Regions from separate parts of the Coprobacillus cateniformis genome, predicted to be linked through region 2. Evidence: predicted binding sites of a transcription regulator. Region 2 holds the regulator's gene; each other region holds the start of a gene.
What was found. Region 2 encodes Rex, which represses fermentation and respiration genes when NADH is low (regulators of the CRP and FNR family bind a similar motif). Its sites were predicted from a motif close to GTGAANNNNTTCAC; they were not measured.
Positions count from the first base shown of each region.

Region 1 (4,000 bases), 2.0 Mb from region 2:
TGTCCAACAACACCATATTTTAATGGGATTTTCTCATCTTTTTCACGCATTGCATATAACCCAACACGGATATGACACATCACAAAGTCTACATCAGTAAATGCAGTTTCTGGATCTGTTGTGTAACCAAATTCTACTTCAGGTGCATTTTCTTTTAAATAAATTTCACAAGCTTTTGCGATTGTTTCTTGTCTTTCTTTAAAGTTATCATAGAATTGAATCTTTCTAATTGGGAAACGATCCATGTGTTCTAATAATAATAAGCAAATCCCTGGTGTAAATGTACTTCCTCCACCAGCAATTGTAATTGAATATTTTTTTTCTTCCATTTTCTTTCTCCTCCATTTTTTTACATTAATCTTATAGTTGCAAATAAGCTAATACAGCTTATCAACATAACAAGTAAACTTCCTCCACCATTATAGAGAGCTTGCTTGATTGTTGATGATTTTATTGATTTCAAAACTGGAATATCATAGTATTGAATAGCTCGATAGAAAACATATAACAACATAGTGAAATAGAATAAATTCATTGTTAAGGCTTGTGCTATCAACAGTAATGCCATATTTATAATTGCAAATTTTATATTTCCTTTGATTAAATTCTTTTGAATTAATTGAACTAGGTAAGCAATATAAGGATTTAACATAGCAATTAAGAAAATCACTGTGATACTTGGATCTTGACTAAGAACTTCTTGAAAACTCATCGCATTCATTGAGGCTTTCAGCGAAATATATAAATAACATATTAAAGGAGTCAATGCTAAGAACACTTTTGTAATCATGAAATAACGATTTAATTTCTTAAGTTTTAGATCTATTTTTTTCTTTCGAGCCATTTTAACTACCCTCTTTCTTTATAAGAACCCTTCAAATTCTTCTCTAACGCTTGGAACTTTTAATCCCACAATAACCTGAATATTTGTTTTGGTTGCTTTGATACCATGTGTCCCAATGCCTTTAAAATATGAATCTGTTTTGACTAAACTTTCATCTTTTACATTAACACGTAGACGAGTTGCACAATTAGTGACATCAACAATGTTGTCTTTTCCACCTAAAGCATCTAAAATCATAAAAGCCAAACTTCCTTTAGGAGCCGCTTGTTTTTCTTTAAAGTCAGCTTTATTATGGAATGTAATTTCTTCATCTTCTTCTCGACCTGGTGTCGCAAAATTGAATTTTAAGATTAAGAATCTGAAGACTACGAAATAAATACCTGTAAATACCAAACCTACCACTAGTAATGTTAAGTATGTTGGCCAATGTGCTGCCATTAATGGAATAAAGTTTAATGCTGATATTTCAATTAATCCACCTGACATCGCCCCAACAACTCCAAACATATATGCAACAGTTGCGAGAGTTGCTGCAAGGACTGCATGAACAACAAATAAGACTGGTGCAATAAATAAGAATGTGAACTCAATAGGTTCTGTAACTCCACAGAATATTGCTGTTAAAGTGATAGGAACGAGCAATCCAGCAATTTTCTTTTTCTTACTATCTTTAGCTGTAAAATAGAATGCTAAAGCGATACCAGGACATCCAAATATTTTTGACAATCCTGTTAATGTTGGCCAAGCATATGGTGCTAATGTTTTTAATGATTCAGTGCTTGCTGCTAATTCTGGTAATTGTGTAGCCCATGTTGAGAAGACTCCTCCATTAACAACAGCTGAATCATAAAAGAATGGGAAATAAAGTAAGTGATGTAATCCAAATGGAATGAGAATACGTTCCATAAATATAAATATCCATACACCCATAGCTCCAGCTCCAGTGATAAATCCTTGGAATGCCCTCATTCCAGATTGAACCATAGGCCATAAACTTGCTGATAAGAAAGCAACTGGCAATAAAGCAAAGAATCCCACAATCACAACAAATGATGAACCACTGAATGTTCCCATCCACTCTGGTAACTCTGTATCAAAGTAACGATTGTGTAAGAAAATAACAATTCCTGAAATCATTAATGCTCCAATCATTCCCATATCTAGAGTTTTAATATTGGCTACCATTGTTAAACCACTTGTTCCTCCAGCTTCAGCTGCAAAATCAACTCCGAATGTTGTTCCCCATTGGCTTAAGATTGTACTTAAGAAATATTGGAAAGTTAAGTAAAGCACTAAAGCTTCCATACAACATCTAGCTTGTTGTTTTTTAGCTAACCCAATTGGTAATCCGACAACGAATATTAATGGTAATTGATTAAAAACTGTCCATCCACCTTGCAAGATGATGTTCCAGCACTGATACCATAAACTCTCTGTACTTGCAAGACTACCCATAATAGCTTCAGTTGTAAACAATGTTCCAACACCAATCATTATCCCTGCAAAGGCAAAGAGTAAGACTGGTGTAAACATCGCTCCACCGAACCTTTGAATTTTCTGCATCATATCGTTTTTCCTCCCTTGTGATATCTCTTGCACGTTTATAGTAACCCCTTACAAAATAAGTTTCAATACTTTACAACGACTTAGGGACAAGGCGCATTCTTAATGATTTATCACATTATCCGTGAAATTTCACACACAAAAAAAGCGTTGATTTTATCAACACTTTTCGTTATATACAAATAATAGAAATATTATTTATTGATTATAATGACAAATCATTTTTTTAAATTCATCATAATTTATATCATCAATAATCATATCAAATAAATAATCTAATTGTTGAGATGTGCATGTTTTTAACCATTCTAAGTTGTCTACTTTGTATTTCTTCTTAACTAACTGACATGCTCTTTTCAAGTTTTCTTCTCTTTTACCTTGTTCAATTCCCTTTTCAATTCCTTGTTCAAGCCCTTTTTCAAGCCCTTGTTCAAACCCTTTTCTTGTTCCCTCACCTATCTTAGATTCTGCCCATAGTCTATCCCTTTGTATCGCTTTATAATAGATATACTCCTCTAATGAGATAAACCTATCATAGAGTTCCACTGCTTCCTTTGCTACCTCACTTGTCTGTTCCTCCTTATGATTATCCTCCTGCTCAAACAATCTCATTAACTGATAAAAATCACTTCTTGCCAATTCCATACTTACCTCCTCCATTTTCTTAGTCTGTAAAAAACTCATCACAATCAGTCCATTATACAGTTCCTTCTCATACTTCCCATCAATCAGTTCTACCTCATGCCAGAGATGTTCAAAATTCCTTATCGGATTTCCCGTATAGATAATAAGAGAATGAACCTTTCTCATATCCTGATACTGTACTCCCTCCTGTATCTGCAGATCTATCATACTCATTGTATAAATCTGAAACCTCGCCAGCTCTGCTGCTGAGATATAGCCATTCTGCATCTCAATGTTATAGAGATTTCCTAAATGATCCTTGAGTGTAATATCCAGGACATATTTCTTGCCATCCTTATGAGAGGGATACCTCTCAGAATTGATAACATCAACAGTTTTCAATTCCAATCCCGATAAATGCTCAGCAATGCATAATCGCACCATCGGACTGTGAATCAAAAGATAGTGAAAAAAATAATCAGTACAAAAAGAAATAACCTGTTCATCCATATGAATACCTTCTTTCCAGGAGAAAAACCCTCCTACTTCTATATTCATAAAAAGAAGTCCATTTTTCTTTTTTTATTTACACTTTTTTCAACTTTTATAAGTACATTATACTTCGTATGACAGATATATGCAATAAGCAAATAAAAAAGATTTAACGATTATCGTTAAACCTTATTTTCTAGCAAAAAAATATTTAATATTTCTTCATATTTTAGGAATAGCTATCCACAAACTGAGCAACTTTATTCTCTTTTCCAATAACAGCTATTGTATCCCCTGCTTTTAATAGATAATGTGGATCTATATCTGTATCAGTTATTCCATCATGATGAATAGCAATAATATTTAAACCAAAGTTTTCTCTAACTCTCATTCCAATAATAGATTTACCAATCATTTGCTTTGAAATTTCAAACTCTATAATCTCAATATCCTTACCAATAGAAATATAATCAACAA
Region 1 is NZ_WSNW01000001.1:754,191-758,190, forward strand. It holds gene GQF29_RS03820 (6-phospho-alpha-glucosidase) at 1-329, opposite strand, end outside; gene GQF29_RS03825 (hypothetical protein) at 350-844, opposite strand; gene GQF29_RS03830 (alpha-glucoside-specific PTS transporter subunit IIBC) at 863-2,410, opposite strand; gene GQF29_RS03835 (PD-(D/E)XK nuclease family transposase) at 2,606-3,541, opposite strand; gene GQF29_RS03840 (potassium channel family protein) at 3,753-4,000, opposite strand, start outside.
Region 1: a site for Rex is predicted at 2,532-2,545, ahead of GQF29_RS03830 (alpha-glucoside-specific PTS transporter subunit IIBC). Genes of this name have one in related genera too.

Region 2 (4,000 bases):
TATGCGGGATTGAAGACATGTGTATCAGTCATTGATGCACGAAGTCAGAAAGTTTTTGTTTGTGCTTATCAGAATGGTCAGGCGTTAGGTGAAGAACAGTTGCTTGCGATTAAAGATTTTGATGAATTTATGAAAACTTATGAAGGATATCAGGTTGTAGGACAATGTGAAGTTGTTAAACTTCCTTTGGCTGAGGTTAATTTAGGACAGAATCTTTATGAGTTATCACAAAAAATTGAACCTATTGAAAATGTAGATGCGTTAGTTCCTTGCTATTTAAAAGATGTTGAGGCAAAACAAATATGCTTATAAGAGCAATGGATATAAATGATTTAGAGAGAATTGTTGAGTTAGAACATATTCTTTTTACATCAACTTGGGATGTTTCGGATTTCATGTACGAAATTTTAGAAAATCAATTTTCATATAATTTTGTTTTAGAAGTAGATGAGCAGATTGTTGGGTATGTAGGTGTTTGGATTATGTATGAACAATCGCAGATTACAACAGTAGGAATTGATCCTGATTATCAGGGGCAAGGTTATGGGAGACTATTAATGGAAGAGATGCTTGCCTTAGCAGTTTCTCAAGGTTGTGAAGTTATGAGTTTAGAAGTGCGTGTTTCCAATCATAAAGCTATTTCTTTATATAAAGGTCTGGGCTTTGAAAATCAGGCAATACGTAAAAATTATTATCAAGATAATCATGAAGATGCTTATTTAATGGTCAAAAGATTGGAGGGACAAGAATGAGTTTAATACTTGCAATTGAATCAAGTTGTGATGAAATGTCAGTAGCTATTTTAAAAGACAAGCGAGAATTGTTATGTAATGTTGTCGCATCACAAATTGATACACATCGTTTATATGGTGGAGTTGTACCAGAAATCGCAAGTCGTATGCATGTCGAATGTGTTTCAACTGTTTTAAAAACAGCTTTAAACGAAGCTGATGTTAATATGAATGATATAGATGCAATTGCTGTTACAAAAGGACCTGGATTAGTTGGGTCTTTACATGTTGGAATGCAGGCTGCAAAAACATTGGCTTTGGCTTATCATAAACCGTTTATTGGTGTTCATCATATTGCTGGACATATTTATGCCAATGAATTGGTCGAAGATATTGAATACCCTTGTCTATGTCTGGTTGTAAGTGGAGGACATAGTGAACTTGTTTATATGAAAAGTGAATTTTCTTTTGAAGTCATTGGCCAAACTTTAGATGATGCAATTGGTGAAGCATATGATAAAGCGGGCAGAGTTTTACACTTGCCATATCCTGGGGGACCAGTTATTGATAAAATGGCTGCTAGTGGTCAACACACATATGATTTACCATTACCATTAAATGATGATTCATATAATTTCTCATTTAGTGGATTAAAGTCAGCAGTAATTAACTTATGTCATAATGCTGCTCAACGTGGTGAAGATATTGTTCCTGCTGATTTGGCGTGTTCGTTTCAGGAAGTTGCTTTAGATGTATTGGTATCTAAAACAATAAAGGCTGCTAAAGATTATCAAGTGAAAGAGATTATAGTGGCAGGTGGTGTGAGTGCAAATAGAGGATTAAGGAAGAAATTAACTGCTGATAGTCCAATAAAAGTTTTATTTCCACCAATGGCCTATTGTACTGATAATGCTGCTATGATAGCTTCAGCAGCCAGAGTGATGTATGAACATCAGCAATTCTCGTCTCTTGACTTAAGTGTCAAACCGTCATATGATTTAGAAGAAGAAAGTATTGGTGAATAATATGGTAAATAAACATCAAAAAATATCAAAGGCAACGATGTCACGTTTCCCTAGATATCTTAAGGCGTTGCGCAATATGCAACATGAAGGAAAAGAACATTTTTTATCTAGTGAATTGAGTGAAGCAACTGGAATTTTAGACACAACAATTCGTAGAGATTTTGGTTTTTTAACTGATAAAGAATCTTTAGGAAAAAGAGGTATTGGTTATGATACAAAAGAAATCATTAATATTTTAAATAATGTTCTAGGATTAGGATTAGATGAATCTATTATATTGATTGGTGTAGGGAATTTGGGAAGTGCAATTTTAAAATATAATAGATGGCAATATACAGTTGGAAAGATTGTTTGCTGTTATGATCAAGATCAAAATAAAGTAGGAGAACGCTTTGGAGTCAAATTAAATCATATTGATGATTTGGAGAAAACATTTCCAGAAGGATGTAAGATTGCTATTTTGGCAATTAGTGATCAGGTTCAAGAAACAGTTGATCGTTTAATGGCATTAGGTGTTAAGGGGATTGTAGATTTCACACATAGCCATTTTACCGTTCATGATGATGTTGTGGTGCAAACTGTCGATGTTGTTGTAGCAATTCAAGAACTTGTCTTAAAAATGCATGCAAATGATGAATAATTATGAAAAAGTATTGAAATATTCATCAAAAGGTGTTAATAATACTAATAAGCAATGATTTGAGAACATATTTTTATCAGTATCTTAAGCGAACTTTGGATGGTGTAAGCAAAGTAGATATCAAAAATATGGAACACTCAATGAGCAGGATAGGAGAAATAAGAGTAGACTATCCCGTTAGGCTGCGTTAAAGCTTCAGAGTGCATAATTGAGAGATTATGAATGAGGATGGTACCGCGATATAAGTCGTTCCTTAACAGGAATGGCTTTTTATATTATACAAAGGAGGAAGAAAGATGTTTGAATTTATGACAGTAAGAGAACTCTATGAAATGGTGATGTCAGGTGCAGAGTTCGAAACAGAAAGCTTGGAGTATGTAGAATTAGATGGTTGGGTACGTACAAATAGGGATAATGGAAAAGTTGGTTTTTTGGCTTTGAATGATGGAACTTATTTTAGAAATTGTCAAATTGTTTATCTGAAGGAAACTTTAGAAGATTATGATACAATTAAACACATTAGTACAGGAAGTGCTATACGTGTATTAGGTAAATTCAAGTTAACGCCAGAGAGTAAGCAGCCTTTTGAAATAGAGGCTACACAAATTGTTGTAGAGGGTGCTTGTGATGATGATTTTCCATTACAAAAGAAAAGACATTCTTTTGAGTATATGAGAGAAATTCCACATTTAAGACCAAGAGCAAACACATTCTATGCAATATTTAGATTACGCAGTGTATTATCAATGGCCATTCATGAATTTTTTCAATCACAGGGATTTGTTTATGTGCATACACCATTAATTACTGGAAATGATGGTGAAGGTGCTGGAGAAATGTTTAGAGCAACAACGATTGATAATACTGATTTTGATAAAGATTTCTTTGGTAAAGAAGCTTTCTTGACAGTCACTGGTCAATTACATGTTGAAGCTTTCTGTATGGCATTTAGAGATGTTTATACTTTTGGACCAGCATTTAGAGCTGAAAATTCAAATACATCACGTCATGCAAGTGAATTTTGGATGATTGAACCTGAAATTGCTTTTGCTGATTTAGAAGATGATATGGATTTAATTGAGGATATGGTCAAATTCTGTATTGATTATGTTTTAGAGAATGCTCCTGAAGAAATGAAGTTCTTTGCACAAATGATTGATAAAGAGTGTATTGAACGTATAACACATGTTCGTAATAGTGATTTCAAACGAATGACATATACAGAAGCTGTTGAAATATTAGAAAAAGCTGATGTTAAATTTGAAAATGAAGTCAAATGGGGTATGGATTTAAATAGTGAACATGAACGCTATATTTGTGAACAAGTTATTGGAGGTCCTGTTTTCTTAACAGACTATCCTAAAGAAATCAAAGCTTTCTATATGCGCTTAAATGATGATAATAAGACTGTTGCTGCTTGTGACTTGCTTGTTCCAGGAATTGGTGAGTTGGTTGGTGGAAGTCAACGTGAAGAGAGATATGATGTTTTGGAAAGAATCATGGAAGAAAAAGGAATGGCGAAGGATGGTTTACAATGGTATATGGATTTACGTAGATATGGTGGCTGTAAACATGCTGGCTTTGGATTAGGATTTGATCGTTTC
Region 2 is NZ_WSNW01000001.1:2,780,124-2,784,123, forward strand. It holds gene tsaB (tRNA (adenosine(37)-N6)-threonylcarbamoyltransferase complex dimerization subunit type 1 TsaB) at 1-312, shown strand, start outside; gene rimI (ribosomal protein S18-alanine N-acetyltransferase) at 303-752, shown strand; gene tsaD (tRNA (adenosine(37)-N6)-threonylcarbamoyltransferase complex transferase subunit TsaD) at 749-1,756, shown strand; gene GQF29_RS13635 (redox-sensing transcriptional repressor Rex) at 1,758-2,396, shown strand; T-box leader at 2,442-2,653, shown strand; gene asnS (asparagine--tRNA ligase) at 2,693-4,000, shown strand, end outside.

Region 3 (4,000 bases), 2.3 Mb from region 2:
TATCAGTTTCGCCAGAATAAGAAATCATTATAAAACAACTATCCTGTTCACAATAACACGCCTGATAGTAAATATCTTCAGCATGTGAATAAACCACAACACCTTTTCCTATTTTCATCATCTTCACCTTAAAAACTGAAGCTAACTCTACTTGAGCACCAGATGCACAAATATATATATGCTTTGCTTTATTTAGCATATTGATAGCCTGTTGCAGAGAATCATGATGAATAAGTGAAAGACAATCTTGAATTGTTTCTTCATAAAGAGTTGCTAGTTTATTGGCAACAACTGTATTTTTATCAGTTCTTTTAAAGGGAAAATTAGGATCAATATTCTTAAAATGTGATGATAAATATTTTAACTCTTTTAAATAATCATCTCTAAAATCATTATATCCTTCATATCCAAGTTTCTGACAGAATCGTATAATTGAAGATGGTGATACATAAGTTTCCTGAGCAATTCTTCTGACACTATCCTGTTTCAATTGATATTCACGCTCTAAAACATAATTAGCAATCGCAATATCTACTTCTGAAAATTCTTCTCTCATCATTAACTTTTCTTTTACCAACATTTATCCTCACCTCTTTAACATTATAACAACAGTCCACTTATTTGACAAACGCTTCCAATAAATGAAAAAGTCATTACATATAATTTGTAATGACCATAGCCAATCCTAAAACAGTTAAAACAACTCCTGTTGCTTGATTCAACCTCTTTGGCTCTGCTTTATTAGCAAATAAAGCTGCTATTCTTGCACCTACTAAAGTTGCAACTACACAAACAATCAAGGCTTCTATATTTGGCATACCACCAATTGCAAAATGTGAACATGCTCCAGTAAATGCCGTAAATGACATAATAAAGACGCTCGTTCCTACTGCTGTCTTTAATTCATATTGAAGAACAGATGTTAATATCAACAATAACATCATTCCTCCACCAGCACCAATAAACCCACAAATAAATCCAATGAAACAGCCACATATTAATGATTGAATATTTTTCTCTTTTTGTGTCTTCTCCGCTTGTGCTTCCTTTGTTGTCATGACTGGTCGAACAATAAATTTAATTCCTAATAATAATGTCATAAAAACCGAAAAACTACCCATTGTTCCACCTGGAACCAATGAAGCAATATAACTCCCAATCAGTGTAAAGACCAAAACACTCGCTAACATAACCAATCCATTTTTAATATCTAAGTTTTTATTTTTTCCATATGTATAAGCCGAAATAGCCGATGCCAAAACATCAGAGGCTAAAGAAATTCCCACTGCTTCATAAGGATCAAATCCCAAAAAAGTAATAAGCATGGGTGAAATAACAGCCGCAGCTGATAGACCTGCTAATCCCGTTCCAATTCCCGCTCCCATTCCTGCAATAATATAAATAAAATATGCAAACATTAAATCTCTTCCTTCCCATCTATAATATTATAACTCATTTGTCTTAAAATGTTTTCCCAACATTTTAATTCATCTTCACTAATTCCTTGAAAAAGAATATCATTAAAACGTTTTTGTGCTTTTAAACCGGCTTCAATAATTGGTTGACTTGAAGTTAAAAGATAAAGATGATAACGACGTTTATCTTTTTGATCTTGAACTGTCTTTAGATAACCCTTTTGTATGAGCTTCTCAATTCCCATTGAAGCATGTGATTTGACCAGCCCTCTTTTTTCTACAATGTCTTTAGCACTATCAAACTCAGGATTATTATGTAAGAATAATAAAATATCAAGTTCACTGCGTGTTAAGTGATATGCTTGCATAACATCCATACAGAGATGGTCATATAAAGATTTCATACTATGAATCATTTTTAGTAAATCTGTCATATTGCCTCCATATTAGTTCTATTTTGAACTATTATAGTATAGATAGTTCAAAGAGTCAATGAAACAGTTCTACTTTTTTCATATATTCCTAAATTCTGCTTATTTCTTGATGTCATTTTTCTACATTTTTTATCATTGGAATACTCGGAGTTCATTGACTTTGAAGACCTTTTGCCTTATAATCACAGTAGGTGAATTCCTTCACCTGGAGAATGGAAAATAAACTAAATTTTCCTTTATCCTTGCAGTAATCATTTTATAAAATGAAAGGAGTAAAAAAATGATTTATACACATGAAGTAGAAGAAATGCAATGCGTAACACGTGGTGCTAGTCATGGGTGTGCTCCAATTCCTGAAGAAGGAAAATGGGTATATTCAAAAGAAATTAAAGATATTTCTGGATTAACACATGGTATTGGTTGGTGTGCTCCTCAACAAGGTGCATGTAAATTATCTTTAAACGTTAAAGAAGGAATTATCGAAGAAGCATTAATTGAAACAATCGGATGCTCTGGTATGACTCACTCTGCAGCTATGGCTTCAGAAGCATTAGTTGGTAAAACTTTATTAGAAGGTTTAAATACTGACTTAGTTTGTGATGCAATTAACACTGCAATGAGAGAATTATTCTTACAAATTGTTTACGGTCGTACTCAATCAGCTTTCTCTGAAGGTGGACTTCCTGTAGGTGCTGGTCTTGAAGATTTAGGTAAAGGATTAAGAAGTATGGTTGGTACATCTTATTCAACTCAATTAAAAGGTCCTAGATACTTGGAATTAACTGAAGGTTATGTAAACAGACTTGCTTTAGATAGCAACAATGAAATCATCGGTTATGAATTCATTAGTCTTGGAAGAATGATGGATATGATTAAAGCTGGAAAAGATGCAAATGAAGCTTTAAAAGAAGCTACTGGTACTTATGGTAGATTTGCTGAAGCTGCTAAATACATCGATCCAAGAAAGGATTAATGAGGAGGTACGAAAATGGCATTATTTGAAAGTTATGAGAGAAGAATTGATCAAATTAACGCTGCATTAGCTAAATATGATATCAAATCAATCGAAGAAGCTAAAGCAATTTGTGATGAAAAAGGTATTGATGTATATGATATCGTCAAATCAACACAACCAATCTGTTTTGAAAATGCTTGCTGGGCTTACACTGTAGGTGCTGCAATGGCAATCAAAAATGGAGATACAAAAGCAGTTGATGCTGCAAAAACTATTGGTGTAGGTTTACAATCATTTTGTATTCCTGGATCAGTTGCTGATGATCGTAAAGTAGGTTTAGGTCATGGGAACTTAGGATCTATGTTATTAGATGAAAACACTGAATGTTTCTGTTTCTTAGCTGGACATGAATCATTCGCTGCTGCTGAAGGAGCAATTAAAATTGCTGAAAAAGCAAATAAAGTAAGAACAAAACCATTAAGAGTTATCTTAAATGGTTTAGGAAAAGATGCTGCTAAAATCATCTCAAGAATTAACGGATTCACTTATGTAGAAACTGAATTTGATTATTTCACTGGTGAAGTTAAAGAAGTATCTAGAACAGCTTACTCTGATGGAGCGAGAGCAAAAGTAAACTGCTATGGTTCTGATGATGTTCGTGAAGGTGTTGCAATTATGCATAAAGAAGGTGTAGATGTTTCTATTACTGGTAACTCTACTAACCCTACTCGTTTCCAACATCCAGTAGCTGGTACTTATAAAAAAGAATGTATCGAACAAGGTAAAAAATATTTCTCTGTTGCTTCAGGTGGAGGAACAGGACGTACATTACATCCTGATAATATGGCAGCTGGACCTGCTTCTTATGGTATGACTGATACTATGGGACGTATGCACAGTGATGCACAATTTGCTGGTTCTTCATCAGTTCCTGCTCACGTAGAAATGATGGGATTAATCGGTATGGGTAATAACCCTATGGTTGGTGCAACTGTAGCTGTTGCAGTAGCGATTGAAGAAGCTTGTAAATAATTATATTTTTTTAAAGTTTAAACTACTTAAAATTATATGAGTAAATTAAAACTGTACACGTTATTTAGATAAATTCTATGATGATGTGTGCAGTTTTTTTGTACGCAAGAAAGGTACAATTATGAAGAAGTTAACAATGAAAAAAGAAACAAATTTAACATTTG
Region 3 is NZ_WSNW01000001.1:471,788-475,787, forward strand. It holds gene GQF29_RS02365 (MurR/RpiR family transcriptional regulator) at 1-580, opposite strand, end outside; gene GQF29_RS02370 (sulfite exporter TauE/SafE family protein) at 654-1,418, opposite strand; gene GQF29_RS02375 (MarR family winged helix-turn-helix transcriptional regulator) at 1,418-1,849, opposite strand; gene GQF29_RS02380 (iron-sulfur cluster assembly scaffold protein) at 2,130-2,822, shown strand; gene GQF29_RS02385 (GGGtGRT protein) at 2,838-3,836, shown strand.
Region 3: a site for Rex is predicted at 2,041-2,054, ahead of GQF29_RS02380 (iron-sulfur cluster assembly scaffold protein). Genes of this name have one in related genera too.

Region 4 (4,000 bases), 240 kb from region 2:
TTTAAATCAAAAGCAAATGTTATGTTTGGCTTTAGCTATTGTTGGGGTATTTTGTTTTATTGATAATACATCTTCATCTATGATTGGATTTGTATTGGCAGTGACTTCAGGGATTTTCTTTGCTTATTATATGATTGGAATGGATCATTCTTCAATTCGCAATATAAGTCCCTATGTTTTTAATTTTTATCTTGTGATTATGAATACAGTTGTTATCTTTTTATTAGGCTTATTGACAAAGAGCCTGTCAATCATGCCAATTGAAGGATATATATTATCTGCTATCGTTGCTATTTTTGCATCGTTAGTGGGTGTGGTGCTTTTACAATTAGGAATTCGTTGCTTAGGAGCTTCTTTAACAGCGATTTTATCAACTTTAGAACCTATTACAAGTATTGTTATTGGCTTTCTATTTTTGGGAGAAACTCTAACTGTTTTAAAAATAATAGGATGTTTATTAGTACTTCTTTCTACTTTTATACTTGTGAAAAATCAAACTGCTGCAGGAGAATAAAAATGACTATTGAACAATTGATAACGAAATTGCAGGAAAAAGATCGTTTTATATTAGCAATTGATGGAATGTGTGGTTCTGGAAAATCGACTCTAGCCTTGGAACTGGCACATATATTTAATGCACATGTCTTTTGTATGGATGATTTTTTCCTGCCACAGGAATTAAGAACTTTAGAAAGATATCATATGCCAGGGGGGAATGTTCATTATGAACGTTTTCTGGAAACTGTTTTAAAACCATTATCTGAATATAAAACAATTCACTATCAACCATTTGATTGCACCAAGATGAAATTGATATCAGATATACAAGAAATACCCTATACTCCTTATAATATTATTGAAGGAAGTTATGCTTTAAGACCTGAGTTAGTACCTTATTATACAGATATCATCGTTTTAAAGATAACTCAACAACAACAAATTGAACGATTGACAAATCGTAATCCTGAAAAAGTATCAACTTTTATTGAACAATGGATTCCTTTAGAAAATCAATATTTTGAATATTACAATATCTATGAAACATATCCAGTCATAACATTATAATTGAAACATATAATATATGGGTGATATGATGATATTGACGGATCATGAGGTTAAAACTTGTTTGGTGTATGTGTTAACACCAATACTTCAAAAATATTCTATTGAGATTAAAGAGGCACATCTTGCTATTCATGATGTAATTGAATTGAATGCAATTGTTGCTTATCAAGATCGTATTATTGATCTTGCAACAACATTTACAATTGGATATAAAGATCATAAATTATGTTTTGATAATATGAAAGGGAAGGTTGAATATCTTTTTTTACAATTAAATGTAGTCAGTGTTTTACAACAACTTATACATGATGATCATTTTGTGGTTCATAACAATTCTTGTTATTATAAAATAGATTTACCAATTCAAGAATTAACTATAGAAGATGAACATTTATGTATCTCTTTAAAGGAATAAACAGAGTATTTTCTGTTTGTTTTTTTATTTTTATAATGAGAAAAAAACACCTTCAATATAATAAGGTGTTCTCTTATTTATCTTTCGTAAGAACTTCATCAATAAGACCATATTCTAAGGCATCATAAGCATTCATGAAATAATCACGATCAGTATCCTTTTTTATCTTTCTTAATGGTTGAGAAGTCATTTCAGATAATAATTTATTTAATTTTTCTTTTTGTCTTAATATATGCTTTGTGGTAATTTCAATATCGCTTGCTTGTCCATTCGTTCCACCTAATGGCTGATGAATCATGATTTCACTATTTTGTAAGGCACAACGTTTTCCTTTTTGTCCAGCAGCCAATAAAAAAGCGCCCATGCTGGCAGAAAGACCAATGCTTATTGTTGACACATCACACTTTACAAAATTCATGGTATCATAAATTGCTAGACCAGCAGAGACACTACCTCCTGGTGAATTGATATACATATAGATATCAGCACTTGAATCAAGTGATTCTAAGTATAATAATTGGCTAACAATAGAACTGGCAACCTCATCATTAATTTCTCCACATAACATAATAATACGATCTTCTAAGAGTCTAGAGAATATATCATAAGCATATTCTTTAGATTGTTTTTTTAAAATTACAGTTGGTATAAAGTGCATTTCCTATAACCTCCATAGTTCATTATAGAGTGATTTTCATTGAATATTCATAAAATTAAAAGGAATGTGAATTGTCTTTCATGTTTCATCAAATAATGGAAATTTTATTTTTTAAAATGGAAAAAAGTGTTTATTTTTATATATATTGTGTTGGAAAAAGTCTTTTTCTGCTTGGAAGTGTTTACATTGTGTCTCTTGTGAATTTTTTTATATATTCGTTACAACTTTTATTGATTTATTTAGTTTTGTAGACTATAATAGAGGCATAAAATAAATCAAGGAGGATGTCAAGAAAATGGCAGTAAAAGTAGCAATTAACGGTTTCGGACGTATTGGACGTCTAGCATTTAGACAAATGTTTGGTGCTGAAGGATATGAAATTGTAGCAATTAACGATTTAACAGATCCTAAGATGTTAGCACATTTATTAAAATATGATTCAGCACAAGGAAGATATGCTTTAGCAGATACAGTGGTAGCTGGTGAAGATTCTATCACAGTTGATGGAAAAGAAATCAAAATTTATGCAAAAGCTAATGCAGCTGAATTACCTTGGGGAGAATTAGGAGTAGATGTAGTCTTAGAATGTACTGGATTCTATGTATCTAAAGCTAAATCTCAAGCTCATATTGATGCAGGAGCTAAAAAAGTTGTTATCTCTGCACCAGCAGGAAATGACTTACCAACAGTTGTATTTGGTGTAAACGAAGGTATCTTAACTGCAGATGATACAATCATTTCAGCAGCTTCTTGTACTACAAACTGTTTAGCACCAATGGCTAACGCTTTAAATAACTTAGCTAAAATCAAATCAGGTATCATGTTAACAGTACATGCTTACACTGGTGACCAAATGGTATTAGATGGACCTCATAGAAAAGGTGATTTAAGAAGAGCTCGTGCAGCTGCTGTTAATATCGTTCCTAACTCTACAGGTGCAGCTAAAGCTATTGGTTTAGTTATCCCTGAATTAAATGGTAAATTAATTGGTTCAGCTCAACGTGTACCAGTTCCTACTGGATCAACAACTATCTTAACTTCAGTTGTTGAAGGTGAAGTAACAGTAGAACAAGTTAATGCAGCTATGAAAGCAGCAGCAACTCCATCATTCGGATATACTGAAGAACAATTAGTATCTTCTGATATTATCGGAATTAACTACGGATCATTATTCGATGCAACTCAAACTATGGTTAAACCATTAGATAACGGAACTACTGAAGTTCAAACTGTTGCTTGGTATGATAACGAAAATTCATATACTTCTAACATGGTTAGAACTATTAAATATTTCGCTGAATTAAGTAAATAATGATGAGAGTCCCATGAGGGACTCTTTTTTATCTTCACAACAATTGATGTTGAAAAATATGAGAGATAAACTTAGATGATAAAGAAATTTATTCTGATATATTTATACTGACAATACGCTGAGTTTCACTTTCATATATTCAATAATGATTTGGTGATTGTTATGCGTTTTTTATATGCGAAACATTGTGTGAAGATTCAGTAGTCAATGGAAACCTACGATTGATTAATGTTTTGTTGAAGAAAAATAAAGATTCTATAATCATATTTCTATTTCTGATGAAATATGAAATGAAGTGATTTATTTGAAATCGCTCAAGTATAACTGTGATTGATATGGCTCATAGTATGAATATCGAACTGAGATATGAAAGCATTGAAGTTTAGAAACATGCAGAATATCTTAAAGGACTACAATATGATAGAGGATAGTCATATGATTTAAAGAATCTTCATTTTTATAACAAATACTAGTATTGTAGATATTTTTTCTTTGCATATCTTTTGACCTGTTTTCTAAAATCAGTTATAGTAAGGATGATATAAAGGGA
Region 4 is NZ_WSNW01000001.1:2,539,093-2,543,092, forward strand. It holds gene GQF29_RS12460 (DMT family transporter) at 1-514, shown strand, start outside; gene GQF29_RS12465 (uridine kinase family protein) at 517-1,065, shown strand; gene GQF29_RS12470 (hypothetical protein) at 1,094-1,480, shown strand; gene GQF29_RS12475 (ATP-dependent Clp protease proteolytic subunit) at 1,554-2,138, opposite strand; gene gap (type I glyceraldehyde-3-phosphate dehydrogenase) at 2,434-3,450, shown strand.
Region 4: a site for Rex is predicted at 2,336-2,349, ahead of gap (type I glyceraldehyde-3-phosphate dehydrogenase). Genes of this name have one in related genera too.